Regions from separate parts of the Novosphingobium sp. NPDC080210 genome, predicted to be linked through region 1. Evidence: riboswitches for the same ligand, from Rfam matches in the RefSeq annotation. Region 1 holds a riboswitch; the other holds the start of a gene.
The links. A riboswitch is a leader RNA that binds a small molecule or an ion and turns the genes downstream of it on or off. The one in region 1 is predicted to bind cobalamin.
Positions count from the first base shown of each region.

Region 2: another riboswitch for cobalamin. It lies ahead of ACQKOE_RS05200 (TonB-dependent receptor plug domain-containing protein); the one in region 1 lies ahead of ACQKOE_RS14420 (TonB-dependent receptor).

Region 1 covers NZ_JBNNWL010000006.1:30,327-40,801, forward strand. Annotated here, with positions in the region: gene ACQKOE_RS14415 (HoxN/HupN/NixA family nickel/cobalt transporter) at 1-530, opposite strand, end outside; gene ACQKOE_RS14420 (TonB-dependent receptor) at 609-2,645, opposite strand; cobalamin riboswitch at 2,814-3,045, opposite strand; gene ACQKOE_RS14425 (DUF1153 domain-containing protein) at 3,473-3,751, opposite strand; gene ACQKOE_RS14430 (anti-sigma factor) at 4,042-4,734, opposite strand; gene ACQKOE_RS14435 (RNA polymerase sigma factor) at 4,731-5,258, opposite strand; gene ACQKOE_RS14440 (S8 family serine peptidase) at 5,297-6,532, shown strand; gene ACQKOE_RS14445 (PRC-barrel domain-containing protein) at 6,648-7,502, shown strand; gene ACQKOE_RS14450 (PepSY-associated TM helix domain-containing protein) at 7,642-8,685, opposite strand; gene ACQKOE_RS14455 (TonB-dependent receptor) at 8,707-10,475, opposite strand, start outside.
Region 2 covers NZ_JBNNWL010000001.1:1,066,627-1,088,281, forward strand. Annotated here, with positions in the region: gene ACQKOE_RS05145 (chromosome segregation SMC family protein) at 1-270, shown strand, start outside; gene soxR (redox-sensitive transcriptional activator SoxR) at 277-717, opposite strand; gene ACQKOE_RS05155 (SOS response-associated peptidase) at 834-1,463, opposite strand; gene ACQKOE_RS05160 (COG3650 family protein) at 1,465-1,884, opposite strand; gene ubiA (4-hydroxybenzoate octaprenyltransferase) at 1,877-2,824, opposite strand; gene ACQKOE_RS05170 (hypothetical protein) at 2,909-4,681, shown strand; gene ACQKOE_RS05175 (hypothetical protein) at 4,840-6,588, shown strand; gene ACQKOE_RS05180 (16S rRNA (uracil(1498)-N(3))-methyltransferase) at 6,639-7,388, shown strand; gene ACQKOE_RS05185 (ABC transporter ATP-binding protein) at 7,385-8,122, opposite strand; gene ACQKOE_RS05190 (FecCD family ABC transporter permease) at 8,119-9,060, opposite strand; gene ACQKOE_RS05195 (ABC transporter substrate-binding protein) at 9,075-10,016, opposite strand; gene ACQKOE_RS05200 (TonB-dependent receptor plug domain-containing protein) at 10,010-11,881, opposite strand; cobalamin riboswitch at 11,979-12,178, opposite strand; gene ACQKOE_RS05205 (hypothetical protein) at 12,331-12,636, shown strand; gene mdh (malate dehydrogenase) at 12,952-13,914, shown strand; gene sucD (succinate--CoA ligase subunit alpha) at 13,938-14,828, shown strand; gene ACQKOE_RS05220 (2-oxoglutarate dehydrogenase E1 component) at 14,943-17,756, shown strand; gene odhB (2-oxoglutarate dehydrogenase complex dihydrolipoyllysine-residue succinyltransferase) at 17,768-19,003, shown strand; gene lpdA (dihydrolipoyl dehydrogenase) at 19,122-20,522, shown strand; gene ACQKOE_RS05235 (hypothetical protein) at 20,664-20,864, shown strand; gene ACQKOE_RS05240 (PepSY domain-containing protein) at 20,875-21,555, shown strand; gene ACQKOE_RS05245 (trimeric intracellular cation channel family protein) at 21,552-21,655, shown strand, end outside.

The DNA of each region.
Region 1 (10,475 bases):
CGCGACAGCGGGCCGCGCGATCCCGACAGCAGGTTCAAGTCGTCTTCCACATAACGCCCGCCCGCGCGCACATGGACGAAAGTTTTCCAGACCGAACGCAGAACGACAAGGTTCATGCCCGCGATGGTGAACAGGAACAGGGCGGAAACCGTGGTGGCGATCATGCCGCCCACGTCCTTGAACGCATCGAATTTGGACAGGGCGTTGGTCGTCAGCGCGATGGCAATGGAGGCGATGGCGATGATCCCGGAATGGCCGATTGCAAACCAGAAGCCGACGCCGATGGGGCGCTGGCCCTCCTGCATAAGCTTGCGGGTCACATTGTCTATGGCCGCGATATGATCGGCATCGACCGCGTGGCGAAGCCCAAGGCCCCAGGCGAGCACGGCGGTGCCCAGCATCAGGGGTTGTGCGTGGAACAGGCTGAACGCCCAGATCCAGACGGCGATGTTCGCCGCGATCAGGGCCGTGAAGAGCAGGCCGATCCGACGGCGCAGCGACAAGGATGAAATGCGTGCGAGAAGAGGCATGATTTTCTCTGTAACGAAAGGGACGGCAGGAGAGCGGGGGCGACAAATCCGGTGTCGCGCGGTGCGGGCGGCTTGCGGCTAGAAGGTCACCTTGGCCCCTATTCGCGTGGTGCGGGGTTCCACCACGCGGCTCAGCCGTCCTTCGACAGGGCCGGCCAGGTCGTGGGCCGGGATGTAGGATTCGTAGAAATAGGCGATGTCCTTGTCCCGGCTGTCGAAGAGGTTGAGCACTTCTGCGTAGATCTCGATCCGCTGGCCTTTCCATGCGGCCCTGCCATTGGCGATCGTGCTGCCCCGGTCCCTGACGCTGTTGTCCTCGACCAGGGGCGATGGCCCGAGATGGCGCAGCCGAAGGCTGGTCGACCAGGGCCCGCTAACCAGCGATGCGCCCGCAGAAGCCGCGCTTTCAAAGGCATTGGGGATGCGATCGCCATTGTCATAGCGCGCATGGCTGGCGGTGTAGCTCCCATCCAGAACGAGCCATGGGAGCGGTTGCCACGAGACGACCACTTCATAACCGTGGCGCTTGCTGGCCCCTGATGGCTCGACCGCGTTGGAATCCCCGATGAAGCGCAGTTCGCTGTCGACATCCAGCCACCAATAGGTGGCCGTCAGGGTCGCGCCGGCCCTTTGCATGCGCGCGCCCAGTTCCTTGCCGGTGCCGCGCACGAGCACGGGGACCGGCGTATCGACATTGACCGCGCCCCGGACATCGTTCGAATGAAAGCCGCGCCCCAAATTGGCGTAGACTTCCAGGTGCGGCCTGATTTCATAGGAAATCGATGCCTTGGGCGAAAGAAGGGTGGCTGACCCCTTGCCCTGGCCTAGCGCGCCCGCGACGGCATCGCGCGCGCGCACGAAATAGGCGTAATAATCGCCCCGCAGGCCGGCCGTCATGCGCAGGCCGGGCACAGGCTTCCAGATAGCCTCGCCGTAAAGCGCAAGGGACAGTTCCTTGACGCGGTAATGCCCCAGCGAGGCGAGAAAGGCCCGGTTGCTCGTGTGATCGACGCCCACATTGCCGATGGCGTCATAGCGGTGCTCCATCCCGACCGATCCGGTCAGGGCGGGCCCCATGTCCCATTGCTTCTTCGCGGTCAGCCCGGTCACCCAGCGACGGTCGAATTGCCGGATCTGCGCGCTGGTGCCATCCGGATTGGCGTAGGTCGGATTGGAGAACATGCTCCAGTCGTAGAACTGGGCATAGGCATTGGCGTGCCATGTCGGCTGCTTGACCAGGATATTGCCGATCAGGCGCAAGGTTTCGCCCCGCGCCGAAGGTTCGGGAGAACAGAACGCATCGGCGCACAGGGCCGTGCCGACGATGCGCTCGGGAATTTGCTCGGTCGGATGCCAGGTCGCGCGGTAGGCGTGGAGCGATGCTTCGATGGCGCCTGCCGCTGCCGGCGCGCGGTATTTGGCAAAGCCGGCGTAATGGCGCAGCCGTTCAGGCTCCTGCCAGGGGCCGTCATAGGTGCGGATCTGGCCGGCAAGCGTCAAGTCGCCGCCGCCGGGCGCGCTGTGCGTTCCACCGGCGGCCAGTCGTCTCCAGCCAAAGCTTCCGCCCTCAAGCAAGGCCCAGGGCCGGTCGTAACGGTCCACAGTGCCCATATAGGCAGCGCCAGCCAGGGCGAGATCGCCGCCATCCGCGCGATAGGGGCCTTTGCGGAAATCCTCCCGCGCCACGATCTCCGGAATCAGCCCGTTAAGATCCAGATAGCCCTGCCCGTGGCCGTGCGTGCGAAAGTTCATCTGCACGCCATCGATATAAGTGGTGAAATCGGACCCGTGATCGAGATTGAAACCGCGCAGGAAATACTGGTTTGCCTTGCCGCTGCCCGAATGCTGGGCTGCGACCATGCCCGGAACCGCTTCGAGGAATTCGGCCACACGCAAGCGGGGCCGCGCCAGCAGGTCGGCACCGGTCACGCTGCCTTCGCTGGCTGCATGGGCCGTGCCGATCGTCACTTCGCTATGACCGAAAACGACAATATCGCTGGCGGAGCGTTCCTCGCGCGCATCGGTATTCGCCGTTGCATCGGCGGTTTCGGCATGGGCAAGGGTGGCTACGAGAAGCGCGGCGAACGCGCATTTGGAAAGAACGGTTCTGATCACAACAAAGTCTCCGGCGTCTTGCGACGGGCGGGGGCTTGCCGTTCACGAACGGTCGGGACGCGCGCCGGCCCAACGCCAATGGCGCAGCATGCGTTCCAATACGGCCCCAGCCGCTCGTTCGTCGCTCAGACGGAGTTCACCGTGCCTTAGCCATCCCCTGGACCAGGCAAGAGCGACCGAGCGCCGGCAGGTCTCCTGGCTTGCGGGTCATTGTTTGATACACGCCTTCCCAGACCTCGCAGGATTTAGCGTCCGGCCCAGTGGCTGCCTCTTCAAGGAGGCGAAGTGTATCGCACTATCCGCTTACAGTTGCAGGGACAGCCGCAGATTTGGGAGACAACCTCCCGCACTGCATTCCCGATTAAGCCCCTTTCGAGGCACCGGCGCGATCATTGCCCATGAATTGCTCCATTGGGCAGTCGCGAACTTATCGGGTTCACGATAAAAAGCAACTGACGCTGGCCGCACTTTTTCTGTTGTAGCTAGGACGGGTAAATCCTCAAAAGCGGTGCATGTGGCACCACCCTATCACAGCGCTTGCGCTAAATCGCGACGCGGATTGGCGAATGATTGCGCCCCTTTTGCCTTTCTCGCGCGGCGGAGTTGAGCCTTAATGAGCTGCCTCTGTTGCGGGCAATTTGTCCAGCGTCCCGGCATCCGAGCGGGACATGTGCCGCTGACGCCAGCATATGAGTGACATCGGCGGTTTGTTCCCGATGGCGCTATGCGATCGTGCTTCGTTGTAGTGTATGCGCTGAGGTGACAGCCTCTGCCAACTTGATCAAGTCGGGGGTCGCTATTGCCAGTCAATATTTTTGCTGACGCTCTTATAGTTCGCGGTAGTATTGCAGCCTCGTGATGCGAAGTCCGGGCATGCCCGAGCGGTCGACGGCGCGCTGCCAAGCGGCAAACTCTTCAAGGGTGAGATTATAATGTTCGCAGGCCTCATCGACGGTTAGCAAGCCGCCGTTGACGGCCGCGACCACTTCGGCCTTGCGCCGGACGACCCAGCGCCGTGTATCGGCCGGCGGCAGGGAATCCAGCGTCAGTGGCTCTCCAAGCGGCCCGATGGCCACTGCAGGACGAAAATTCTGATTTTCAATCATTACAATGTCGACCGTCAGGCTTAGTAGGCTGGCGACGCCTTCTCGTATAACAAGCTTTTACCTGAGCACTGTGACACGGTGGGGTTAATGTCGGGTTTAGGGCATTTTGGGATCATTCTGGATTGGAAAATGCGACCAAGTCCACGCGGCGTTTGATCGTCGCTTGCCATTCGCGTCAGCTCGAACGGAAAACGCCCTAGCCGCTGACGCCACCTGACGACAGAAGGATTACGGGGCTACAGCTCCAATTGAAGCCATAGGGCTGCAGACGTCATGTCGCCGCGACCATGTTATCTGGTCGGGCGCCATCCATCATTGCGGGCCGCCCGCTCGGCCTCGTCATCAAGCGCAGAGCCCACCGCGAGGTTCTGTGCAGCCTGCATGATCTCGGCTTCGCTGCCGGCCTGACGATATTCGCTCTCGCTTCGCGGCGCGCCTACAGCGCCAGCGCGCAATTTCCAGCCGGTTTTGTCGCGGCAGGCAATTCCGGTGCCCGAATGGCTGGCAAAAGCGCGGCAGTATGACCCCGCTGCATCGCGGAAGCTCAGCAGGACCCTTGTCGGAGCGTCCGCTGGTCGCTCGGCCACGAGCTGGCTGTCGAGCGCGCTTGCCAGTTGCTCGTCCGCATAGCCCGGCAGTGGGTCATTGTGCGTCGTCAAGGTGACGACGAGAGCCAGCGATGCCGCAAGGGCCGGTCCAGCAAACCAGGTCCAGCGCGGAAGGGTGCGGCGTTGCGCCCGCTTGGCATCGAGATCGATCACTGCTGCCGGCTGGGGCCTGAACAGTGCCGCGAGATGGTCCGGCACGGGGGCCTGTCCGATCGGCGCGAAATGCGCGTCGAGCTTCTGGCGCAAGGCGCGATGCGCGGCCACTTGGCGGGCCAGCGCGGGGTCGGCGGCAATCGCTGCTTCGACGTCCGCCCGCTCGACATCGTCAAGCTGGCCATCGGCATAGGCGGCGATCTGTTCCGGTGTCGGGATCATGCCGTTTCTCCCAGCAGGACCAGAAGCGCATCGCGCCCACGAACTAGCCGCGAATTGAGCGTGCCGACCGGACAGCCAGCGATTTCGGCCGCTTCCTTGTAGGACCAGCCCTCGACCATCACGAGTAGCACCGCCTCGCGCTGTTCATCGGGCAAAAGCGCCAGCGCGCGGTCCACATCGCCCAGCGCCGCGCGTTCCTCCTGCCCGCCCGAGGCGCCGACGGTCAGGCCGGCTTCCTCGTCCACGAAGGTTTCGCTCCGGCGGTTGCCGGCGCGAACCTCATCAATCCAGATATTGCGCATCATCCGGTACATCCAGCTGTCGAGCCGTGTTCCTGCCTGCCACTTGTCGCGGTTGCGCAGGGCGCGCTCGATTGTAATCTGGCACAGGTCGTCAGCTTCGCCGGACCCGCGCGCCAACCCGGCGGCGAACCGGCGCAGTCGCGGCAAGAGTGCAAGGATACCGTCTGCGAAGGGGTCTGCCAGGGTCTGTGCCTTTCCTATGGATGGAACGGACGAGTTCATCCGTTTAATCCCTGCCGATGCAATTATTGCACAAAGGAGTGAAATTGAAACGGTCCGCTCTTTTCGCCCTGATCCTGGCTGTAGGCGCTGTCCCGGCGCCGGCGCAGCTTGGCCTGCCGCCCGTGGTGGGAACAGTGGACGAGACCCTGCAGACTGTTGACCGGACGATTGGCGCGGTTGCCCCGACATTGCACAATATCAGCGCCTCGGCGCGGTCTTTGGCTGATGCTCGGGTTGAGCGTCTCGCCCGGTTGCTGCGCCGCAATCCCGATAGCATGGAACGCGACAGTGCTGGCGATCTCGCCCGGAAGGATGAGCTGCTGTTGCTCGATCCGGATGCCGATGCGCTCGAAAAGGCGCGTATAGCCGGGTTTACGGTGTTGTCGACCGAGGTGTTGGCCGAACTTGGCATGAGGGTCGTGCGCTTCCGGATCCCGTCCAGCATGAAGCTGGCACGCGCGCAGGACAGGCTCGCAGGACTGCTCCCCGGCGTGACCATTTCCGCAGACACGCTCAATTTCCAGGGCGGCGCGGTATCGCCTGCGGCCAGGCCCGGCAAGGCAAGCCCGGCTTCCATGCCTCCGATCGAGACCCCAGTGGGCATCATTGATGGCGGTGCAGGCCGCAGCGCCACAGTGGCCGAGACGCGCGGCTTTGCCCGGGGCGCTCCAATGGTGAGCGACCATGGCGCCGCCGTTGCATCGCTGCTGGCCCATGCGGGCGTGCGGCGGGTTCTGGTGGCCGATGTCTATGGCAACGATCCGGCAGGCGGCAATTCGCTGGCCATCGCCCGTGCGCTCGACTGGCTCATCGGACGCGATATCCGTGTCGTTTCGATGAGCCTGGTCGGCCCGGCCAATCCGGTCCTTGCGCGGGCTATAACCGCAGCCCAGCGGCGCGGTGCGGTGATCGTCGCGCCGGTAGGCAATGATGGGCCAGCGGCCCCCGCCGCCTATCCGGCGTCCTATCCCGGAGTTATCGCGGTCACCGGGGTTGATGGCCGCAACCGCGCGATGATCGAGGCCGGGTGTGCTCTGCATCTTGATTATGCCGCGCCGGGCGCGGATATGCTCGGGGCCAATGCTGCGGGGCGCTGGGTGAGGGTGCGCGGCACGTCGTTCGCGGTGCCTTTCGTTGCCTCGCGCGCGGCCCTGGTCCTTGGTGGCCCTGTTGCCGCGCGGCTGGACCGCGAGGCGATCGACCTCGGCAAGCGCGGACCCGATGAGATCTATGGCCGCGGACTGCTCTGCGTGATCTGCCGTAGGACCCGATGAACCTGCCCCTGAAGATTTTCCGTGCCGGGATGGATTAAACCCGAAACCGCATCCGTTGTCATTTTCAGGAAGCGCCACGGCGGCGTTTTCACGAAATCGACGAAAGGAAATTGTGATGCGTATCTTCCTGGCAGCTTCGACAGCCATGCTCGTTCTTGCCGCTCCGGCAGCCCAGGCCCAGATCCTTGGCGGGCTTGGCGGCGGCCTTGGGGGCAATGTCAGCGGAACCCTGGGTGGTACGATTGGCGGTATCGGCTCGGTAGACCCGATGGGGAGCGTCAATAGCGCGACCAGCGGGACCCTGCGCGGTTCCGGCAGCGCCACCGCCAACAAGTCGGTCGATCGCAAGAACGGTAAGGTTCATGCAGACGGCAATGCTGACGGCTCGCTCACGGGAAGCCTGGCGCAGACTGTCTCCACCCCGACGCGAATGATCGGCGCCGATGGTTCAGCCAATGGCTCCGGTTCGGCATCGGGCAATGCCGATGCGCAGTTGATCGGCACCGATGCGGTGCGTTCGACCGCTCAGAGTGCAGCCGGGTCCGCGAGCAGTGCAGCTGGCGGCGGTGCTTCCACTGCCGGGACGCTGATTGGCGGCACCGTCGGCCTTACTGGTTCAGCTGCCGGATCGGCGGCTGGCTCCGCAAACGGCGCGGGCAGTGCGGCAGGATCGCAGGGCGCAAATTCGCTGGCGCTCGCAGGCACCCTCGCCTCGTCGGCCAATGGCGCCTTTTCAGTCAGCAAGGGGATGCCCGTCCTGACGCCGGATGGCGAAAAGATCGGGAAGGTCCGCGAGGTGATTACCGATGGACGCGGGGAAGTGCGCTCGCTGCTGGTCAAGGTCGATGGCGAGAAGGCGATCCTTCCAGCCGCGAATTTCACCGGCAGCGGAAATGCCGTGGTCTCGGCCATGGGTGAAGGTCAGATCAAACAGGTCGCCCGACAGCAGGACGAGGCAGCTACGGAATAAACCGGTCTTAGTGAAGAGCAGCTTCAACGTGGGATAGTCATGCACGGCTCCCTTCGGGGGGCCGTGTTTGTCATGGCTGTCCGTACTGTCCAGAGTGCCCGCGGTGGGCCATCTACCCTGATGGTCAAACGGCAGATGTTCAGGATCGCCGCGGCATCCAGAAGCTCCAGACCGCCAGGGAGCCAAGCATGGCCATGGCAATCCCCGCGATGCACAACAGGAACCGGTAAGCAAAGCCGCCCACTTTGGCTGCGTGCAACGGATAGATCGCGTTAAAAGCCTGAGTGACCGGCGAAAGGGCCCCGGCGTCTCGGGATCCGAGGATGAGGCCGCTTCCGGCGTCGAACCACACCATTGTCCTGCCGTTGGGCAACCACTCCTCGCCCCGCTTCATCCGAACTGTGATCGGCTCACCGGCTTTTCGCGGCAGTGCGACGATACGGATGGCTGCGTCTGGGAATGTGCGATGAGCGCGCTCGACGATCGCGGGCCAGTCAGGATGGGATGCCAAGGGTGCGCTCTTGAAAACTGGGGATTGGAGTTCTTCATCCAGGGTTGCCGTCGATCCCATCGGTGCAAGAACGACGTGTGCAACAGGCCGAAAGATCAGCATGACCCCTGTGAGCGCGGCCAGAAACAGGATCGGAGCCGTCACGATGCCGAGATCGCGGTGATGCATGCGAACTGCAGGCTGGCTCAGGCGTTTCGGCCAAAGTCGCAGGCGGAAGGTCCGGCGGGTTCGCCACCACAGGATCACTCCCGTGACCACGAATACAATTGCCGCCAAACCAGCTATTCCGGCCAGAAATTTCCCGGTCTCGCCTGCCAAAAGATAATGGTGCAGATCGAACAGCCACAACTCCGGCCTTTCCCACTGACTGGACCAGCGCTCGACGATTTCACCGCTTTGCGCCGCGTAGAATCCGCCATTGCCCGAGCGAAACTGGACCAGGCCGAAACGATCGTTGGCATAGATCAGGCTCTCGCCGCCGCTTGCGTCTTTCAGCAGGCGTGCCGTGAGTTGCCCGAGGGCGGCAGGATCTACCACTCTCGCATCGTCGACGTGCGGCAGCGCAATCCAGGTCTCCTTATAGACAAGGATTGCCCCCGTCAGGCCGAGCACCGCCAGGATCAGCCCGAGCAGGCCTCCGCCCCAGCGGTGCAGCAATTCAATCGTGCGCATCTGTCAATCTGCGCCCGACGATCAGAACGAGGCCTGCCAGCGCAGGGTGAAGGCACGGCCGCGCCCTGAAACAAAGTCCTTGTTCGTAACGAAGGTCGCCGTCTGCGAGAAATACGTGATGTATTGCTCGTCAAACAGGTTGCTGACGGCCAACGTAAACCGTCCAGCCTGCTTGGCGTCGTAGCTCACCGACGCATCGACAAGTGTGTATCCGTCAAAATTGAACTGGGGCAGCCCGCCGTCGAACTCACGGTCGAACAGATGCGACACCTGGACCCGTCCGCTAAGCCGTTCGCTGATCGGGCCTTCGACAAAGGCGTTGAGGCGGTTCGGAGCGATATTGCGGCCATCGAGATCGCGGTCCACCTTGCCGTCCGCGTTGCTGTCATAGCGCCCTTCCAGCACCGCGAGCGCGACGCCGACGCGGTGTCGGGTTGGAAAGCGATAGTTTGCGGCGACCTCGAAGCCCTGGATCTCGGTCCGCTCACGCTGCACAACCCCGGCACCGCCGATCACCTGGATGCGCGAGCCAAGATCGGAGTTCGACCAGAAATAGCTTGCGGTGAGATCGAGACCGCCGCGCCGCCAGCCAGTTCCAAGTTCGAATTTGTTCGCGATCACCGGTTTGAGATCGACCAGTTCCTCAACGGTCCGGCCAGGCGTGTTGACTGCCCGCAGGATCAGCCCGGCGTCCGGCATGGTGAAGCCCTGAGCGTAGGAGCCGAAGACCGTGAATCCCTTCAGTGGCTCCACGACCGCGCCGCCATTCAGAAGTAGTTTGTCGAATTGCGGGCTCCCACCTTTAACGAAGGTTCGATTGGCACTGGCAATAGTCGTGAAGTCCGGAACGTCGAGCGTGGCATGCTCCCAGCGGGCACCACCGGACAATCGCACCACATCAGCTGCGAGCTTCTGCTCGATCTGCACAAACGGCGCCCAGCCCTTGTAGATGAGTTTCGGCACCCACAGGCGACCGGTCTGGGCCAGTTCCTGGAAGCTTTTGTCGCGTAGATAGTCTGCTCCGGCAACGATCTGGAGGCCTTTCCAGATGGCGTCCTGCTTCGCCCATGTCAGCTTTGCGCCGTATTTCTCCGAACTGAGCGCGGATTGATCAAACAATGTGCCAACGGGCGCAATGTTTGAATCCTGGAACGAGGGAAACCTGTCACCCCCGTAGAGCGCATAAAAATCGTAGTAGAAGCCCTGGAGCGTGAGTTTCCCACTGAGCAGCGAGTCGTTCGTGTAGGTGAGTGCCAGATTTACCGCCTCGTTGAAGGTCGGGTCGCCGTCAGGTGTGCCTTTTTCCGAAGTAGCCGGAATTCCGGCCGCAATGTTGCCCAGGACCGTGCGATAGTCACCGTCGCCTTCAGCCTTGAAGTAGTTTGCGCTGGCTTCTAGCCGCTGTCCCGGCGCCGGTTCAAAACCGAGCTTGCCGAACAGGCTCCAGCTTTTGCTGTCCATCAGCTCACCCTGGGTCGTGTCGATGCCGACCGCGCGGTCGCTCCCGTCGTAAAATAGATCGTGCTTCTCGTAGGCCGCGCCCGCGATGAAATCGAACGCACCGAAGCGCTGGCCCGTCAGCGCGGACGCACGATAATGAAACCCGTTGTCTTCGAAATCATCCGTGGACACTTCGGCAGTGATCCGATTGAGCCAATCGCCATTTTTTGGCGCCTCGACCGTAACGTAATTGATCACGCCGCCCGTCGCGCCGACGCCCTGAATGGCGTTGGCACCGTAGATGACCTCCACGCGATCAACAAAGGCCGGGTCGACCGTGAAGCCGCTTC
Region 2 (21,655 bases), on a different contig from region 1:
ATCTTTGCCCTGTTCCTGACCAACCCTGCGCCGATCTGCGTGCTGGACGAAGTTGATGCGCCGCTGGACGATGCCAATATCGAACGCTTCTGCGACCTGCTGGAAGCGATGGTGGGCGAGACCGACACCCGCTACCTGATCGTCACTCACAACGCAGTGACCATGAGCCGGATGCACCGCCTGTTCGGCGTGACCATGGTGGAACGCGGCGTGTCGCGCCTCGTCAGCGTCGACCTGGAAGCAGCGGAGCACCTGCTGGCGGCGGAGTAAGCGCCGTCACTCCAGCACAAAGCGCGGCCCGGTCCCGCCAACCCCGGCGCGATCGTCGCGGTTGTTCATGCGGCAGCGTTCAAGGCTGAGGCAACCGCAGCCGATACATTCCTCAAGCTTGGCACGCGCCTTGGTCAGCAGTTGGATCTTGGCATCGATGGCGACGCGCATCGAGCGGCTGATCTTCTGCCAGTCCGCCAGGCTGGGCGTTCGGCCCTGCGGCAGTTTGGAAAGCTCAGCCTCGATCTCGACCAAGCCCAACCCCAATCTTTGCGCGATGAGGATGAAGCTCAACCGGCGAATGTCGCTGCGCAAAAAGCGGCGCTGGTTTCCGCTTGTCCGCAAGGCCCGGATCAGACCCTGGTCTTCGTAAAAGCGGATCGCGGATACGGCCAGTCCGGTGCGCCGCGCCAGCTCCCCAATCGGCAAAAGGTCATTGCGATCCATCTCTGCCCGTCCTCTCGTCGCAGCTGGAAAAAACCTAGGCGTTACGCGATCTAAAGTCGACTTGAGGTTGATCCGATTTGGAGTGCTTTGCCAAGTAAAAAGTGCAAGCAGCTGATTTAAAACAACATCGGCTGCTCCGGCTCGCACCCGCCGCCGGCCCAGCGTTCGGTGGTCTGCTCCACCGTGATCGGGTCTTCCCAGGTCTGGCACAATGCCAGAGCATCCTCCGGCGTACCTTCCAGCCAGTATCGCTGTGCGGCGTGGCTGAGGATCAGGGGCATCCGGTCGTGTACTTCTGCCATCTGCGGATGCCCATCGACCATGACCACGGTATAGACGTCGCCCCATTCCACGCTGCGCCGCCACAGGCCCGCCACGGCGAAGACATCGTGATCGGGCAGACCATTCCAGGTGCGGGTCATCCGGCCCTTCTCGCCCTCGGCCTCGGCCCACTGGCTGATCGGGACAAGGCAGCGCCGCTGGATGAAGCTGTCGCGCCAGAACGGGGTGGTCAGCTTGTCCTCGCGCGCGTTGGTGACGGGCTTGGGCTTCAATGGCTGGCCCTGCCTGCCTTTCATCACCAGCGGGAAGCCCCAGGTCATGGCCCGCGCGCGTCCTTCGGCGATCACCAGCCCCGGATAGCCGGGATAGACCTCTGCCCCGTAATTGGCGGAAAGGTCCGGCTCTACCGCGAACATCCGGGCGACTTCCTGCGTGCCCTTGGTCATGCGATAGAGATTGCACATCCTACCGCTTCCGCGCGCAGCCCTGGAGCCGGCGGCCGTCCTTGGTCAGCACTGCCGTCCATGGATAGACCGTGTCCGACATGCCGTCGCTGCACGTACCTGGCTGGACCATCAGGCTGATTTGCTGGCCGCTCATCGTGCCGGAATAGCGCACTCCGGTTCCTTCACTGGACTCAGTAGCGGCGAATGTCGTTCCGGCGATGTTTTCAGGATCTGAATAGCGCAATTGCCCGGGCAGGACTTCGACCGCCCAGAACGGTTCGGTGCCGAGCACCTGGAACGACTTTTCCGGCATGGTCGGTTCAGGAGAGCCGGTCGCCATAGGCTTGGCCTCTGCCGCGGCGCTTTGGGTTGGAGCAATGTCCGGCTGCTGCCCGCAAGCCGCCAGGCCCAGCGTCAGCGCCAGGCAAGCGCTACGCATTGCCGACCACCCAGCAGGCAAGCGCAACCAGCAACCCGGCCATGCGGTTGGAACGGAACCGGGCAAGCGCATTGTCGCCATCGCTATCCTTCAGGGTCAGCACCTGCCAGCCAAGGTGGAGCGCGGCGGGCAGGAGCGCAAGCAGCGCAATCCAGTCCGGTCGCAGCAACCACACGGCCAGTCCCCACAAGGCGACGGCTCCGGCATAGAAGGCCGCAACCCCGCTCTGGACGTGGCTACCCAGGGTCAGCGCGCTGGAGCCGATGCCGACCAGGGCATCGTCCTCGCGGTCCTGGCAGGCATAGATCGTGTCATAGCCGATGCACCAGAGGATCGCCCCGGCATAGAGCGCCGCCAGCACGTCGAGCCGGTCGCTGCGCAGCGCCACCCAGCCGACCGGAGCGCCCCAGGTGAACACGATCCCTAGCCAGGCCTGCGGGAATCCGGTGATCCGCTTCATGAAAGGATAGGCGGCAACCAGGGCAATGCTGCCCAGCGCGACCAGCTGCGCCTGCCACCGCAATTGCAGCAGGACCACCAGCCCGACCAGGCACAGCAGGATGAGCCAGGCCCAGGCCGCCCGCTTGCTGACGCGGCCACTGGCCACCGGACGCAGCGCCGTGCGGGCCACCTGCCGGTCAATGTCGGCATCGACGATATCGTTGTAAACGCAGCCCGCCCCGCGCATCGCGATGGAGCCGAGCAGCATCCAGGCAAGCAGGCCCCACTGCCCCGCCCCGCCAGCCAGCAGCAGTCCCCAGGCACAGGGCCAGAACAGCAGCCACCAGCCAATCGGCCGGTCGAGCCGCGCGAGCTGCGCATAGTCGCGCAGCGGCTGGGGCAATTGCGCCATCAGGCCGCGATGTTCGGTGTCAGGGACGATCTGGGTGGTGCCGCCGGTCATGGCAAGCGCTTTAGCCGAGCGCGGGCCAATCGTCATCCGGTCACTTTCCCGCCCCACTATGCCTACACCCCTAGTGCAAGGCCAAAGGAGCGTTAATCGCCTGCAACCTAGTTGTTGTCCATGGATCGGCTTGTCCAGCGAAGTCTGGGCGGACTTGTTTTGACCGCCCTGTTGTGCGCTGCCAGCAGCGCAGGGGCCGATGCGCCCAGGGACATCGCGACAAACCTGCGATTGTGGCTCGACGGGATGGACGTCAACGCTACCGATACCACCAGCAATGGCGGCGGAACAAATCCGGCGGGCGGCGCGCAGGTTTCAAGCTGGAAAGACAAAAGCGCCAACGGCTATACCGCAGGCGATGCGGCCAGCTATGGAGCCAATCCACGGACCTACCCGACCTATTCCGCCAATACGGGCGTCTCGTTCAACGGCACCAGCGATGTGCTGGAAATTTCCGGCAACATCTTCGGCACCAATTCGGTCACCGCCAGTGAAGTCCTGCTCGTTGCCTCGACGCGAAGCATTGCCGCCTTGCCGGTCCTGTTCGGTGGCGGGCCAAAGGGCTATTCGCCTTCGAACCGCTACATGCTCAGCCTGCCGTGGAACGATGGCAACATCTATTGGGACCAGGGCAATACGACCGGCGGGCGAGTCACGGTCAACTGGGCAGGCACCAGCCCGGTGCTGGGCCGGATGTATCTCTATGGGCTGCGTTCCGGCACCGGAGGCGGTGCGATCATCCGCGATGGCGCGACGCTGGGATCCAGTACGACGACGGCAACCTATTCACCCGCTGCAAACCATTACTTCGAACTCGGCAGCGGCGAGAACGACTATCGGCGGCACCACGACGGGGTGATCGGCGAAATGCTTATCTACACGCGCGTGCTGAAAGTGGCGGAGCGCAATATCCTGCAATCCTATCTGGCGGCCAAGCACGGCAATCCCGGCGGCGCGGGGACCGCGTCAAAATATGCCAGCAGCGCGGGCTTCAACTATTTCGTGGGCGGGATCGGCCAGGAGAGCGATGGTTCCGTCACAGTCGGCACTTCCGCCGGCCTGACCATCTCCAACGGGACTTTCCTCGGCAATGGCCGTTACCTGCTGGCCGGGGTCAGTTCGCTGGCGCCCGCCACCGGCACGGTTGCGGCCGATGCGCCGGCCGGTTCAGGCGCCCGATCCCAGCGGATCTGGTACTTGCAGCAAAGCGGGACCAGCACGGGCAATGTCACGCTGGCGTTCAATCTGGTGCAGCTGGGGATCACGGCCAGCACGGGCAGCACCCTGGCGCTGGGATATCGCAGCGGCACCACCGGCACTTTCACGTCGCTGGCAACGGCAACCTACAGCGGATCAGGCACAGTCAGCTTTACCGCCACCAGCCCTCAAACCGGTTACTACGTGCTTGGCACACCGGGAACGCCATCGCCCAACATCGTCACGACACTGAGCAGCGCCGTCACCAGCGACAGTGTGAACAGCAGCAATTTCAAGGCGATCCCGGGTTCCCGGATCAGGATAAACGTGGTCGTGATCAACAGCGGCACCGGCAGCGCGGACAACAACGCAACGTCGGTGGTCATTCCGGTTCCGGCGAACAGCCGCCTTTACCTGGGCGACCTGGGTGGCACGGGCAGCGGTCCGGTGCAGTTTACCCAGGGCACGACACCGTCCGGGCTTTCCTACAGTTTTGGCGGACTGGCAAACACGACCGACAGCCTGGACTTTTCCAACGATGCAGGCACGACCTGGACCTATACGCCCGTGACGACGCCAAACCTGACCGACCCGGCCATCACCGCCTTCCGCATCAAGCCGAGCGGGACATTCGGCACCGGCACCGCACCGAACAACCCGTCATTCAGCCTGGGCTATGACGTCATCGTGCAATGACGCGCCCAATGCGCACGCACGGCGCTTCCCGGGATCGCACCTTCGGTAAAGTCCTAACCCCGGGTTCATACGGATCAAGCCTGATGCAGGATGTTAGGTGATCTTTTTATAACAAAATCAGCATGAAAGCCTGCATCAGCCGCATTGTTCCCGGAATTATGACGGCTTGCGGCACGCTGGCCCTCGGCGTCCCGGCCTGGGCCGATGCGCCGCGCGACATTCCCGGCGGCCTGCGCCTGTGGCTGGATGCGCATGACATTTACGGCACGGACACCGGCAATGCCGGAGGCAGCGGCCCTGCTTTCGGTGCATTTGTCACATCATGGAAAGACAAGAGTGGCAATGGCTTTCACGCCGGGGATGCCGTCAGCTTTGGCGCCATATCGCGCGGCTATCCGCAGGCCGGAACCTCTGCCGTATCCTTTAACGGCACCAACAACGTACTGGAAGTTCCGACGGGTATTTTCGGGAGTGGCAGCACGGTTACAGCAAGCAATGTCTTCCTTGTGGCCAGCAGCCGCTCGATAAAAGACAGCTGGATCTTTGCCCATGGTGCCAAGACCGGACCGGACGCCAACCGCATCGGCATCGCGGTTCCCCGCGCCGACGATCTGGTCTATTTCAACCACGGCACCCCAAATGGTCAGCTGACAACCGGCTTTTCAGCCAACAGCATGACGACGAACCGGCCCTTCGTGATGGAGTTTTCCGCAGTGGCTGGCTCATCGCAGGCCTTCACTGCGGACGGCATTTCCCTCGCCACTGCAAACAACGCGGGCACTTACACCCAGGGCGCGGATCACCGCCTGCTGCTGGGCAGCTTTGAAAACATCGCCTCGCCCATGACGCAGTTCTACGATGGCGGAATTTATGAAATGATCGTCTACGCCAGACGCGTCAACACCGCCGAACGCAACATCCTGTTGTCATACCTGGCAGCAAAGCATGGCAATCCAGGCGGAGTCGGCGCTGCAAAGCGCTACACCGTTACCAGCGGCTTTCGCTATTACGTGGGCGGAATCGGCCAGGAAACGGACGGTTCGGTAGCAGTTGGCACTTCGGTAGGACTCACTCTCTCGAACCTTACCTTCCTGGGCAACGGTCGATATCTTCTGGCAGGGGTCGACGCGAAAAATCCGGCGACTGGCTCGACCACTACCGATGCCCCGGCAGGCTATGCCACCCGTTCGCAGCGCATCTGGTACATGACGCGCACCGGCGGCGGCGCGGGGAATGTCAACATGGCGTTTAATCTGTCGCAGCTAGGCCTGACTGCGGCGAACGGCGCGGCCATGGCGCTGCTTTACCGGACGGGCACGACCGGCACGTTCACCGTGCTTTCCACGGCAACCTACAACGGCAGCGGATCAGTCTCCTTCACCGCCGGCAGCCCGCAAAGCGGCTATTACGCGCTGGGCCTTCCGGTCGCCACGACAGGCAACCCCACCCTCACCCTGTCGGTGGCAAGCATGGTCGCTACCAATGGTATCACGGTGAGCAACCCGAAGGCGACCCCCGGTGCGCTTCTCAAAGTGTCAGCCGTGGCCACCAACACCGGCACCGGCAGTCCCGACGCCAATTCCACCACGCTCACCTTGCCAATCCCGGCCAATACGCGGTTTTTTCTGGGCGACATGGGTCCTGCGGGCAGCGGTCCGGTCCAATTTACCCAAGGTTCGACCGCATCCGGCCTGACCTATTCGTGGGTTGGCTTTTCCAGCACGACCGACAGCCTCGAGTTTTCCAGCAATTCCGGCTCGACCTGGACCTATGTGCCGACGCCCAATGCGCAGCAGACCGATGCGGCGATCACCAACGTCCGGGTCAGGCCCAGCGGCACCTTTGCCACTGGCACGGCGCCCAACCTGCCCTCGTTCACCGTTACCTATGGCGTGGTCGTGAACTGATCCTGCCGGAAAGGGGTGCCAATCGGTCCGTCCGCGGCTATGGAGCGGCCATGCCCGCAACTCCCGCCTGGCCCCCGAAAAGCGCCCCGCGCCTGTTTGTTGAAACTGCGCTGTCGCAAGATGCGGTCGTCGCGCTGGACGGACCGCAGGCGCATTACCTGGCGCGGGTGATGCGCGTCGCGCCGGGCGACGTCGTGATCCTGTGCGACGACGTAACCGGCGAATGGGCCGCCCGCGTGACCGAGGCGGGCAAGCGCGATGTCGTTGTCACGTGCGAGGCCTTGCTACGTTCGCGCGAGCAGGTGCCGGACTTCACCCTTTGCGCCGCCCTGCTGAAAAAGGACCGGTTCGACCTGGTGCTGGAAAAGGCCTGCGAACTGGGCGTGCGCCACATCCAGCCCGTGCTGACCCGCCGCTGCGTGGCGGACAAGCTCAACCTGGAACGCGCCCGCGCGGTCCTGGTCGAAGCGGCAGAGCAATGCGCCCGCACGGCGCTCCCCAGCATAGCCGCTCCGGTCAAGCTGGATGTCTTGCTGAAAGAGTGGGACGCGGCACGGCACCTGTTCTTCGCGGACGAAAACGGTGGAGACAGTACGGCCGCGCAGTTCGCGGCCCATCGCGGTCCCGCCGCGATCCTGACCGGCCCGGAAGGCGGCTTTGACGAGGCGGAGCGCGCCGCGATCCGCGCGCTGCCGCAAGCCCACGCCATCACGCTCGGCCCCCGTATCCTGCGCGGGGAAACCGCCGCGATTGCGGGGACCGCGCTATGGATGGGGACGGTCGGGGACTGGCAGGACTAACCGGCGACCAGAGCGCGCTGCCCCGGTTCGCCCAGCCAGCGCACGGGCACTTTCCACACCTGTTCGATCAGTGCTTCGGTCAGCGCTTCGTGCGGCGGACCGTCTGCGGCCACCATGCCACTATCCAGCACGATCACGCGGTCCGCATGGTTCATCGCTTGCGCGAGATCGTGGAGGACAAGGCAAACCCCTACGCCCTGCGCGGCAAGGGCTCTGAACTGGCCAAGCAGGCCAAGCTGGTGGGCGAGATCGAGGTTGGCGAGCGGTTCGTCGGCCAGAATCCAGCGCGGCTCTCCTGCCAGCACCCGGGCCAACAAAACGCGCGCCTGCTCGCCCCCGGAAAGGCTGGAAAGTGGGCGCTGGCGCAGTCCCTCCAGATCGAGCACGGCCAACGCGGCGTCCACCGCAGCGCGGTCCGCCGCAGCTCCTGCATTCCACGGCAGGCGGCCCAGCGAAACCAGCGTGTAGACGGAAAGGTCCCAAGCCACCTCGCCCTGTTGCGGCAGATAGCCAAGCACCCGCGCCCGTTCGCGCGGGGCAAGCGATGACAGCGCGGCCCCCTCCAGGTTGACCGCGCCCGCTTGCGGGGTCAGCAGTCCGGCCAAGCAGGCCAGCAAGCTGGATTTCCCAGCGCCATTCGGGCCGCAGATCGCGGTGACTTGCCCGGCTTGCAGGGCCACGGAAACACCGTTCAACCGGCGATCCAGCATGAGGTCTTGCGCGGCGAGCATCATGCCAGTCCCTTCCGCATTCGCAGCAACAGCGCGAGGAAGAACGGCGCGCCCAGCAGCGACAAGGCAATGCCCAGCCGCAATTCGCTGGCCAGCGGCAGCACCCGGCACAGGCTGTCGGCCAGCAGCAGCAGCAGCGCCCCGGCCAGGGCGGAAGGCAGGATCAGGCTGGAGGGGCGGCGGTCAGTATAGCGGCGTAGCAAGTGCGGGACGATCAGGCCGACAAAGCCGATGATTCCGGCGGCGGCGACCCCGGCGCCGACCGTCAGGCCAACGCCCGCGATCATCAGCCATTGCAAGCGCCCCGGATCGACGCCCAGCGACCGCGCTGCCGCCTCGCCCAGCGATAGGGCATCCAGCGACTTGCCCGCCAGCATCAGAAAGCCGATCCCGGCCAGGGTCAGCGGGACAGCGAACATCACTTCGCGCCACGACCGGTCGGCCAGCGCGCCCATCAGCCAGGTGACGATCTCGCTCATCGCAAAGGGCGTGGGGGCCAGGCTGATCGCCAGGCTCATCAGCGCTCCCGCCAGGCTGGCGATCATCATACCGGCCAGGGTGAACAGCATGACCGACCCGGTTCGCCCCGCGATCAAGCCCAGTAGTGCCATGGCCGCTCCGGCTCCGACCAGGGCAAAGGCGGGCAAGGCCCAGGCGGTCGCCGCCCAGCCGGTCCAGAAGGTCAGGACCGCGCCCAGCGCCGCGCCGGGGGCAATCCCGAACAGGCCCGGGTCGGCCAGCGGATTGCGCAGATAGCCCTGCATCGCCGCACCCGCCGCACCTAGCCCCGCCCCCAGCGTCACGGCCAGGATCGCGCGCGGCAGGCGCAGGTCCGCGAATATTACCAATGCATTGGCGGGAAGATCGGAGAACGGGTCGAGCCAGACTCTTCCGGCCAGAAGCGACAGCGGCACGGCTACCAGCAAGGCGCCGAGCAGCATGGCGTTGAGGCGGCTCACTTCGGACGCTCCGTGCGGGCGGCCGCCTTCGACAGGCTCAGGCTGAGCGGGGTTTGTGGCAGCAATGCCTTTTCTCCACCCGCTCCGGCTGAGCTTGTCGAAGCCGCGAACGAGCGCCGCACCTCCCCTAGCCGCTCCGCCGCACGGATAATGGTGGGGCCGCCGCACCACAGCAGCGCCGGATCAAGCGTTTCGCGCCGCGTCTGCTTCAGGCCTGCCAGGGCGGGATGGGCGAGCATCCGATCCTCGTTCCCTGCCGCATGACTGGCGGCAAAGATCAGGCGCGGGGGATCGGCCAGGACTTGCTCCAGCGGCAGGACGTCCGCCTGGCCCAGGCCGCGCGCGGCAGCCGCATTGGCAAAGCCGGTGCGGCGCAGCAGGTCGGCAATCAAGGTCCCGTCACCCGGAACGATCCCGCCCGATTGCCAGACCAGCGCCGGAATCGCTGCGCCGCCGGTGGAGCGGTTCGCGGCAAGCGCTGCCTCGATCCGCCGGACCAGCCGCTCGCCGCGCTCGGGATGGCCGGCCAGGGCGGCGAGTTGACGGACCTGCGCCTCGCTCTCGGCCACGGTTGCCGCCATGCCGAATGGCTCGAACCGCAAGCCCAGCCGCGCCATGGCCTGGACCGAGGCGAGCGGCGTGAACGTACTGCCCACCACCAGGTCGGGCCGCAGTGCCAGCACTTCCTCGACTGAGCCGGAAACGGCCTTGAACCGCCGCGCCGTGGCCAGGTCCATCGAACTGGCTTCGGCATCATGGCTATAGCTGGAAATGGCCAGGATCTGCTGCGGATCGGCCACTTCGGCCAGGATCGCGTCGGTGCAAGGGTTCAGGCTGACCACGGTGGGCCGCTGGGTCGGCGGCCCCGCTTCGCGCGCCGGAGCGACAGTGCAGGCTGCCACGGCCAGCAGCAGGAGCGGGGCCAGCCGTCTTACCACTTCACGCGAACCCCGGCATAGGCCGCGCGGCCATAGGTGCCATAGCCGGCCACGGTTTCGTACTGCGCATCGGTCAGGTTCTCGACCCGCCCGTATAGCTCCAGCTTGTCGCCGATGGGCAAGGATGCCCGCAGGGTGACAAGGGCATAGCCGTCCAGCGGAACCAGGTTGGCCTGATCGTCAAAGCTGTCCCCGATCAGCAGCGCGGTCGCGCCAAGGTTCAGGCCCAGCGGCGTGGCCCAGTCGACCGAAAAGCTGCCGCTGTGCTGCGGGCGCAATTGCAGCCGCTTGCCAGTGAAGCTGCCAGAGCGGTTGAACGCATCGGTCAGGGTGTAATTGGCCTCTACCCGCAGCCGGTCGGTCGGCTCGATCCGCATTGCGAATTCCAGCCCTTCGGCATCGACTCGCCCGATATTTTCGGAACGGCCTGCGCTGAAGGAGTAGACGATCAGGTCCGTGGAGCGGCGGTTGAACCAGGTCAGCCCCAGCCGCACCCGGTTGTCCAGCAGGGACTGTTCAATCCCCAGGTCGACATTGCGGGCCGTTTCGGGCTTCAGTTCGGTATTGCCATAGGGCGGCTGGCCCTCGGTCAGGGTCGGGGCCCGGAAGCCCTCGGCATAGGTCGCACGCAGGACGGTCGCCCCGCCGTTCAGCGACCAGGCCAGGTTGCCGCCAAACGTGGTATGCCCGCCATAGGTGCTGTAATCGTCATGCCGCACCCCGCCGGACAGGGTCACGCCCTGAACCGGGCGCAGGCTGAGCTGGACATAGCCGCCGGTCACGTCCGTATCCTGCAATTGCGCCGGATCGCCCTCATAGGAGGTGCTCGAAGCCGTGCTTTCGTGCTCCAGCCCGAAACCCAGCGTGGCCAAGGCGGCCAGGTCATAGGAACTGCGGTATTCGAACCGGTCGATCGTACCGCTTACGACGTAATTGTTATAGCTATAGACCACCGGATCGGTGCCCCGGCGGCGAATGTCGGTGCGGGTGTAGGCTAGGCGGTTCTGCCACTTGCCCTGGGCCAGGGCGAAGTTCAGCCCCGCATAGCCCGCGAACTGGCGGTTGTTGGCGACAGCCAGCGATTCCGCCCCGCCGCTGTAGGCGGAATCGAAATCGACCCGGCTGTCATTGTAATAGCCGCGCAGGTCAATCGAGACGTCCGGCACCAGCTCGGCCTTGATCCGGCCATTGAGCGCCCAGGTGCGGCTGCCGTCCTTTTCGGTGCCTCCGGCCAGGGCGGAAATCCCGTCGGTCCGGTAGAAGGTCCCGCCCAGGCTGGCCTGCACGGGTCCGCTGCCGCCCGACAGGTTGGCGCGGCCCAGGACCGTATCGGCAAAGCCATATTCCAGCGCGCCGCGCGCTTCCAGGTCGCTGGTCGGAAGGGCGGTTTCGATATTGACCACGCCGCCCATGGCCTGGCTGCCCCAGACCACCGAGTTCGGCCCGCGCAGCACTTCGATCCGCTGCGCATTGCCCGCCAGCAGGCTGCCAAAGTCGACCGCCGCATTGGGGCTGGAAGGATCGTTGATCCGCACCCCGTCGATCAGGACCAGGGTCTGCGAACTGTTGCCGCCGCGCAGGAACAGGCTGGTCTGCCCGCCGACCGGACCGCGCTGGGCAATGCTGGCCCCGGGCAGGGTCCGCAGAGCGTCGGTCAGGTTGACCGCCTGCTGCCGCTCAAGGTCTGCCGCCGTCACGATGGTGATCGCCTGGCCGGTCGTGTCGCGCGGCTGGGCAAAGCCGGTGGCAACCACCACGATTTCTGCCGTGTCGCCCGCCTCAGGCTGGGCCTCTGCCTCTTGCGCACAGGCGGGGGCAGCCAGCGATGCAGCACTGGCCAGACACAGATATTTCAAGCTTTTCATTACAATAACTCCACCAATGAACGAACGCCGTTCATGGCGGAGCACCCGCGCCAGATGGCCCAGGTCAACGCTGCATCCCGGTACACCCCGCCCGGCTGCGGAACGACCATCATGGGCAGGTCTCCTGGCTCCCGGATCGATGCTTTGCGTCCGCCTTCCCGGTGCCTTGTTGCCAAGGACGCCAGTGGCATGTGGGACGCATCGCTCCCCAGTCACAGTTGCGGGGGCAGCGGGGGATTTGAACCCCCTTCCCTCTTAGGCCCGGTTTCCCGGGCAACCCGTGATGTGAGGCGACCCTTAAGCCGATAGATGTCGCTGCGCAACGACCTGGATCAAATTACCGGGCCGCCGGGTATGGTAAACGCCTGGCAACCATGGACCCATACGAAGGCTTAGGCGGCGGTTGCTAAAAGGCCTGCCCAAGTCCCCCCGCTTAGAGAATTGCCGCGATGTCCTTCCGCTTTGCCGCCGCCCGCTCCGCCACCACGCCCTTGGTCCGGGGGCGCAGTCTCCTTGCCCGCATGACGGTGGCGAACGACACGGCGGAAGGCGAATTCCACGCCGCCACGCTGCGCGCCGCGCTGGAGCATTTCGCCCGCATGGGCCTCAGCGCCGCAACCGACGCGCGCCACCGCGCCCGCGCCGCGCATTACCGGGGCGACCGTCAGGCCGCGCTCCATTGGCAAGAAATCTGCCGCGCGCTCGATCACCGCATGGGCGCGGCCCTGGCGCTGAACCTGGCGCGGCGCGGCTAGGCGGGTAAGCGCAGTCCAGAGTACGGACCTCGTGCTTGAAGCCAGCAGGACGGAACCCCGCGAGGGCCTGCACCTCAACCCAACAGACAGATAAGGCGGGAAACCTACGCTACGGCAACTGCGCCTTAAGAGCTTCTTGCAATTGCGAACTATTATCACAAAATAGTTGGTCGTACGACCTTTTATCGCCTTGCAATCGCCAGATGGGGGGCCTAGGGCGAGTCCCATTAGCCGGACGCCTGCACCCTGCGGGATGGGATAGGTCGTTCGTGTGCCAGCCGCGATCCCGCAATCAGGGAAGGACGAATTCGCACTATGGCTCGCAAGAAGATTGCGCTCATCGGCGCCGGCATGATCGGCGGCACCCTTGCACACCTCGCTGCCAAGAAGGAACTGGGCGACATCGTCCTGTTCGACATTGCCGAAGGCATGCCCCAGGGCAAGGCGCTGGACCTGGCGCAGTGCGGCCCGATCGAAGGCTTTGACGCCAATATCAAGGGCACCAACGATTACGCCGACATCGCCGGCGCCGACGTGGTGATCGTCACCGCCGGCGTGCCGCGCAAGCCGGGCATGAGCCGCGACGACCTGCTGGGCATCAACCTGGGCGTGATGAAGTCGGTCGGCGAAGGCCTGAAGAAGTATGCGCCCGACGCTTTCGTGATCTGCATCACCAACCCGCTCGACGCGATGGTCTGGGCGCTGCGCGAATTCTCCGGCCTGCCCCACAACAAGGTGGTCGGCATGGCCGGCGTGCTGGACTCGGCCCGCTTCGCCACTTTCCTCGCCTGGGAATTCGGCGTTTCGGTGAAGGACGTGAACGCCTTCGTGCTGGGCGGCCACGGCGACACCATGGTTCCGGTCCTCGAATACTCGACCGTCAGCGGCATTCCCGTCACGGACCTGGTCAAGATGGGCAAGTCGAGCAAGGAACGCCTGGACGAAATCGTGGCCCGCACCCGTTCGGGCGGCGGCGAGATCGTCGGCCTGCTCAAGACCGGTTCGGCCTATTACGCCCCGGCTACCAGCGCCATCGCCATGGCCGAAGCCTATCTGGGCGACCAGAAGCGCATCCTGCCCTGCGCGGTCCATGTTGACGGCAAGTACGGCCTCGACGGCCTCTATGTCGGCGTGCCGGTGGTGATCGGCGCGAACGGCGCGGAAGAAGTCATCGAAATCAACCTCGACGCCGAAGCCAAGCAGAACTTCCAGGTCTCGGTTGACGCGGTCAAGGAACTGCTGGTCGCCTGCAAGGGCATCGAGCCGAGCCTGGCCTGAACCCATTCCCCGGGAGATTTGATATGTCGATCCTGATCAACAAGAACACCAAGGTCATCACGCAAGGGATGACCGGTGCCACCGGCACCTTCCACACCCAGCAGGCGCTGGACTATGGCACCCAGATGGTGGCCGGCGTCACCCCGGGCAAGGGCGGCACCGACCACATCGGCCTGCCCCAGTTCGACACCGTTGCCGAAGCCAAGGCCGCCACTGGCGCGACTGCTTCGTGCATCTACGTTCCGCCTCCGGGTGCGGCTGACGCCATCCTGGAAGCCATCGACGCCCAGATCGAACTGATCGTCTGCATCACCGAAGGCATTCCGGTGCTCGACATGGTTCGCGTCAAGCGCGCCCTGCAAGGCAGCAAGAGCCGCCTGATCGGCCCGAACTGCCCCGGCGTCCTAACCCCGAACGAGTGCAAGATCGGCATCATGCCGGGTTCGATCTTCAAGAAGGGCAGCGTCGGCGTCGTGTCGCGTTCGGGCACCCTGACCTATGAAGCCGTGTTCCAGACCACCAACATCGGCCTGGGTCAGACCACGGCTGTCGGCATCGGCGGCGACCCGGTCAACGGCACCAATTTCATCGACGTGCTGGAACTGTTCCTGGCCGACGATGAAACCAAGTCGATCATCATGATCGGTGAAATCGGCGGCAGCGCCGAAGAAGAAGCCGCCCAGTTCCTCAAGGACGAAGCCAAGCGCGGTCGCAAGAAGCCGATGGTTGGCTTCATCGCCGGCCGCACGGCGCCTCCGGGCCGCCGCATGGGCCACGCCGGGGCAATCGTCTCGGGCGGCCAGGGCGGTGCGGAAGACAAGATCGCGGCAATGGAAGAAGCCGGGATCCGCGTCAGTCCCTCGCCCAGCCTGCTGGGTGAAACCTTGGCCGAAGTGCTCAAGGAACGCGTCTGAGTACAATCCCCTGCCCCCGGCTTCGGCTGGGGGCAACCCTGATGCGGGCAATCGCGCTTTCCTCCCCGGGAGCGCTCAGCCCCCGAAGAATGTGTAGCGAAAGGGCTGCCTGAAATGGGCAACGAGAGCCACGATTTCCTCCCCGACGATCCGCAACCCGGCCCCAGCTGGGCACGGCCCGACTGGCGCACGGCCAGCGACGACCTGACCCAGGCGCTTGACCCGACCCAGATGCAGGTCGCGATCAAGAAGGCCGCGGCCAAGGCCGGCGCGCCGATGGATGCCCGCGCGGTGGAGGAAGCGGCAGCGGATTCGATCCGCGCCATGATGCTGGTGCGCACTTACCGCGTGCGCGGCCACCTGGGCGCCAATCTCGACCCGCTGGGCATCTCGCACCAGAACCTGCCGGCCGACCTGGACCCGGCTTATCACGGCTTTTCGGGCGCGGCGCTGGACCGCAAGGTCTATCTGGGCGGCACCCTGGGCCTGGAATGGGCCACGATCCGCGAACTGGTCGACGTGCTGAAACGCAATTACTGCGGCAAGGTCGGCTACGAATACATGCACATCAACGATGTGGAAGAACGCCGCTTCATCCAGGAACGGATCGAAGGCGGCGACAAGTCGATCGACTTTACCCCCAATGGCAAGAAGGCGATCCTTCAGGCCGTGATCCGGGGCGAGCAGTACGAAAAGTTCCTCGGCAAGAAGTACGTCGGCACCAAGCGCTTTGGCCTGGACGGCGGCGAATCGATGATTCCAGCACTGGAAGCCGTGATCAAGTACGGCGGCCAGCGCGGCGTGCGCGAAATCGTTTACGGCATGGCCCACCGCGGCCGCTTGAACGTGCTCGCCAACGTGATGGCCAAGCCCTACCGCGTGATCTTCCACGAATTTTCGGGCGGCACGGCCAATCCGGAAGACGTGGGCGGTTCGGGCGACGTGAAGTACCACCTGGGCACCAGCACCGACCGTGAATTCGACGGGATCAAGGTGCACATGAGCCTGGTGCCGAACCCGTCGCACCTGGAAACGGTCGATCCGATCGTGCTGGGCAAGACCCGCGCCAACCAGGCGTTCCGTGACGATCTGGGCGAAGGCAAGCACAAGCAGGTCCTGCCGGTCCTGATCCACGGCGACGCGGCCTTTGCCGGCCAGGGCATCGTGTGGGAATGCTTCGGCTTTTCCGGGGTGCGCGGCTACAACACCGGCGGCTGCATCCACTTCATCATCAACAACCAGATCGGCTTTACCACCAGCCCGCAGTTCAGCCGCGGATCACCCTATCCGTCCGACGTGGCCAAGGGCGTCCAGGCGCCGATCCTGCACGTCAACGGCGACGATCCGGAAGCGGTGACCTTCGCGTGCAAGCTGGCGATCGACTATCGCCAGACCTTTGGCCGCGACATCGTGGTAGACATGTGGTGCTATCGCCGCTTCGGCCACAACGAAGGCGACGAGCCGGGCTTTACCCAGCCGCTGATGTACCAGAAAATCCGCCAGCATCCGGGCGTGTCGAAGCTCTATGCCGACCGCCTGGCCAAGGAAGGTGTGATCGACACCAGCTATGCCGGTGAAGTGGAAACGCACTTCGTCGCCACGCTGGAACAGGAATTCGAAGCGGCGAAAAGCTACAAGGCCAACCAGGCGGACTGGTTCGCCGGACGCTGGACCGGCCTGCACGCTCCGGCCGATCCGGAAACCGCGCGCCGCAATATCCCCACCGGGATCGAGCAAAAGCTGTTCGACAGCCTGGGCCGCACCCTGACCACGGTTCCGGATTCGATCCAGATCCACAAGACCCTGGCCCGCGTGCTGGATGCCAAGCGCGAGATGTTCGCCAGCGGGGCCGGGTTCGACTGGGCGACCGGCGAGGCCCTCGCCTATGGTTCACTCCTGTCCGAAGGCTTCAACGTGCGCCTGTCGGGTCAGGATTCGGGCCGCGGCACCTTCAGCCAGCGCCACGCCGTGTGGGTCGACCAGACCGACGAGCACAAGTACATTCCGCTCACGACCGTGCCCCACGGCAAGTTCGAAGTGCACGACAGCCCGCTCAGCGAATATGGCGTGCTTGGCTTCGAATACGGCTATGCCAGCGCCGATCCCAAGACGCTGGTGCTGTGGGAAGCGCAGTTCGGCGACTTCGCCAATGGCGCGCAGATCGTGATCGACCAATACATTGCCGCATCCGAAGCCAAGTGGCTGCGCGCCAATGGCCTGGTGATGCTGCTGCCGCACGGGTACGAAGGCCAGGGTCCGGAACACTCCTCCGCCCGGCTGGAGCGCTATCTCCAGCTTTGCGCGCAGGACAACATGCAGGTGTGCAACATCACCAGCCCGGCCAACTACTTCCACGTGTTGCGCCGACAAATGCACCGTCCGTTCCGCAAGCCGCTGATCATCATGACGCCCAAGTCGCTGCTGCGCCATCCCATGGCCAAGAGCGAGGCGAGCGAGTTCATCGGCGAAGCGCACTTCAAGCGCATCCTGTCGGACCGCAACGGCGCGGCGGACAAGGATACGCGCCGGGTCGTGCTGTGTTCGGGCAAGGTCGCCTATGACCTGATGGAGGCCCGCGACGCCGCCGAACTGAAGGACGTGCAGATCATCCGCCTGGAACAGCTCTATCCCTTCCCGGGTGAGCCACTGGCGCTGCGCTTCTCGAAGATGCCGAACCTGGAAGAGGTCGTCTGGTGCCAGGAAGAGCCGAAGAACAACGGTTCGTGGTTCTTCGTCGAGCCCTTGATCGAGGAAGCCCTGATCGCCGCCAAGTGCAAGGTCACCCGTCCGCGCTATGCCGGCCGCGTCGCCAGCGCTTCGCCCGCGACGGGCCTGGCCAGCCGCCATGTCAGCGAACAGGGCGCCCTGATCAGCCACGCCCTTGGCACTTCCGTTCGTGATGAAATCCGTCGCCGTAAAAAGGCTTGAGGAACAAGAATATGTCCACCGAAGTCAAAGTCCCCACGCTGGGCGAATCCGTTGCCGAAGCCACCATTGGCGAATGGCTGAAGAAGCCGGGTGAAGCCGTCGCGCTGGATGAACCGATCGCCAGCCTGGAAACCGACAAGGTCGCGGTCGAGGTTCCCTCGCCGGTTGCTGGCGTGATGGGTCAGTACATCGCCCAGGTCGGCGATAACGTCGCGGTTGGCGCGGTCATCGCCACGATCGAGGACGGCGTTGCCGCAGCCGGCGCACAGCCGGTTGCCGAACGGACCGAAGCGCCGGTCGCTCCCGCATCGAACTCGGCCCCGCCGCAGAACGTCAGCTCTGCCGCCGCCGATGCCGCCGCCGCGCTGTCACCCGCCGTGCGCCGCGCCGTGCTGGAACACGGGATCGACCCGGCCAGCATCAAGGGTTCGGGCAAGGATGGCCGCATCACCAAGGAAGACGTCCTGGCCGCTGCTGCTGCCAAGACTTCGGCCCCGGCTGCCACCACTGCCGCCCCCGCCGCTGCGGCTCCGGCCGAAACGGGCGAGCGCGGCGAGGAACGCGTCAAGATGACGCGCCTGCGCCAGACCATTGCCAAGCGCCTCAAGAGCGCGCAGGAAACGGCTGCCCTGCTCACCACCTTCAACGACTGCGACATGTCGGCGGTGATGGATGCGCGCAACCGCTACAAGGACGTGTTCGAAAAGAAGCACGGCGTGAAGCTCGGCTTCATGAGCTTCTTTGCCAAGGCAGCCTGCCTGGCGCTGAAGGAATTCCCCGGCGTCAACGCGCAGATCCAGGGCGATGAAATCGTCTACTTCCCCTATGTCGACCTGTCGGTGGCCGTGTCGGCTCCGAACGGCCTGGTCGTTCCGGTCGTCCGCAATGTCGACCAGATGGGCTTTGCCGACATCGAAAAGGCCATCGGCGACCTGGGCAAGCGCGCCAAGGACGGCGCCCTGACCATGGCCGACATGCAGGGCGGCACTTTCACCATCTCCAACGGCGGGATCTTCGGCGGCCTGATGTCGACCCCAATCATCAACCCGCCGCAGAGCGCGGTTCTGGGTCTGCACCGCATCGAAGACCGTCCGGTCGTGCGCGATGGCCAGATCGTGATCCGCCCGATGATGTATCTCGCCCTGTCTTATGACCACCGCCTGATCGACGGGCGCGAGGCCGTGACCGCGCTGAAGATCATCAAGGAAGCGATCGAGGATCCCACCCGTCTGCTGATCGATCTGTAAGTTGCTCTTGCACAGCATCCTTCGACAAGCTCAGGATGAGCGGGCTGCGGGATGCGAACCTTGAATACCAAGTCCGCTCAGGCTGAGCTTGTCGAAGCCTGTCGCAACGGAGGCCAATATGGCTGAATACGATTATGACGTGATCTTCATCGGCGCTGGTCCCGGCGGCTATGTCGGCGCGATCCGCGCGGCGCAGCTTGGCCTCAAGACCGCATGCGTCGAAGCGCGCGAAACGCTGGGCGGAACCTGCCTCAACGTCGGCTGCATTCCGTCCAAGGCGCTGCTGCACGGATCGGAAAAGTTCGAGGAAGCCGCCAATGGCACCCTTTCCCGCTATGGCGTAAAGCTGGGCAAGGTAGAGCTGGACCTCGCCGCGCTGCAAGCGGACAAGGCCGACGCGGTCAAGGGCCTGACCCAGGGCATTGAATACCTGTTCAAGAAGAACAAGGTCGATTGGCTCAAGGGCTATGGCGCGTTCAAGGATGCCCATACCGTGACCGTTGCGGGCAAGGACTACACGGCGAAGGAAGTGGTGATTGCCACCGGTTCCAGCGTTACCCCGCTGCCCGGCGTGGAAGTCGATAACGACCAGGGCGTGATCGTGGACAGCACCGGCGCGCTCGCGCTGGACCGCGTGCCCGAACACCTGGTGGTGATCGGCGGCGGCGTGATCGGCCTGGAAATGGGCTCGGTCTGGCGCCGCCTGGGTGCCAAGGTCACCGTGGTCGAGTTCCTCGATCAGCTGCTGCCTGGCATGGATGGCGACATCCGCAAGGAAGCCGGCAAGATCTTCAAGAAGCAGGGCATGGAGCTGAAGCTGGGCACCAAGGTGACCGGCGCGGTGGTCAAGGGCAAGAAGGCCACCCTCACCCTGGAACCGGCCAAGGGCGGGGACAGCGAAACGCTGGAAGCCGATTGCGTGCTGGTGGCCATCGGCCGCCGCCCCAACGTGGCGGGCCTGAACATCGAGGCGATCGGGCTGGAACTGAACGCGCGCGGCCAGATCGAAACCGGGCATGATTTCCGCACCTCGGTCGATGGCGTCCGCGCCATCGGCGACGTGATCCCCGGCCCGATGCTGGCCCACAAGGCCGAGGACGAGGGCATTGCCGTGGCCGAATACATCGCCACCGGCGTCGGCATCGTCAACCATGCGGTGATCCCGGGCGTGGTCTATACCACGCCGGAATTCGCCGGGGTTGGCCTGACCGAAGAGCAGGCGAAGGAACAGGGCGAGATCAAGGTCGGCAAGTTCCCGATGATGGCCAACAGCCGCGCCAAGACCAACCACGAGCCGGACGGTTTCGTGAAGGTCATCGCCGATGCCAAGACCGACAAGGTCCTGGGCGTGTGGTGCATCGCCACCGTCGCCGGAACGATGATCGCCGAGGCTGCCCTGGCGATGGAATTCGGCGCTACGTCGGAAGACATCGCCTATACCTGCCATGCCCACCCGACCCATTCCGAAGCGGTCAAGGAAGCGGCCATGGCGGTTGTCGGCAAGCCGATCCACATCTGATATCAAACGTACAGCTTCGTCATCCCGGCGCAGGCCGGACCCAGCAGCCAAGAAAGCCCGTCGCATTGCGATGACTTTCGTTTATTGAGGTCTGGGTCCCGGCCTGCGCCGGGATGACGCGATTTTTTAAGGATACCCCAAATGGCCGATGTCACCCTGACTTTCAGCACCGACGAGATCGAAATGCTGGTCGATGCGCTGGAAGTGGACCTCGAAGGCTATGCCGAAGCGGCCAAGGAAGCGCGGATGAACAACAACCGCGAAGACATCGTCACCTTCTCCGAAGCAGCAACGCGCATCCAGGTCCTGCTGGACAAGCTGCGCGAGCACATCGAGGATTAAGCCCGCAGGCATGGCCCGCTTCACCGCCATGCACCGATTTGCCAGGTGGCACATCTGGCTGGGCTGGCTGGCGGCACTGCCGTTGCTGCTCTGGACGATCAGCGGGCTGGTAATGACCCTGCGCCCGATCGACGAAGTGCGCGGCGAAAACCTGCGGCGCGGGCCGGGCCTGCTTCAGACGGACATGCTGACCGCCCCGCGCCTGGCGGTCCCGGTCAAACGTCTGACCCTTATCGAAGAGAACGGCGCGCCGGTCTGGATCGCCACCGACAGCCAGGGCAACCAGAGCCGCTATGCCCAGGACGGCACGCCCCTGCCCGGCGTGAGCGAGGCCGAAGCGCGCGAGCTGTCCCAAGCTGCCTTTGCCGGTTCCGCCGCGCTTGTTTCGATGCAGCGGTTCAGCGCGGAAGCCTCTCCGCTTGATCTGCGCCGCCCGCGCCCGTCATGGCGGGCCACCTTCGCCGACGGCACCCATGTCTATATCGATGCCGATACGGGCGAAGTCGTGGCCCTGCGGACGGAATACTGGCGGTTCTACGACCTGATGTGGGGCCTGCACATCATGGACCCGATGGGGCGCGAGAATACCAGCCATGCCCTGCTGTGGATTTTCGCGACGGTGGGAATCGTGTCCAGCCTGCTCGGCACGGTGCTGCTGTTCCGGCGACGCAAGCGGAGGATCGGCGCATGAACCCCGACATCCCACAAATCCCCGCTATTCTCGACATTGCTGGAATTGCCGTCTTTGCCCTGTCCGGAGCGCTGCTTGCCGCGCGGCTGCGCCAGACCTT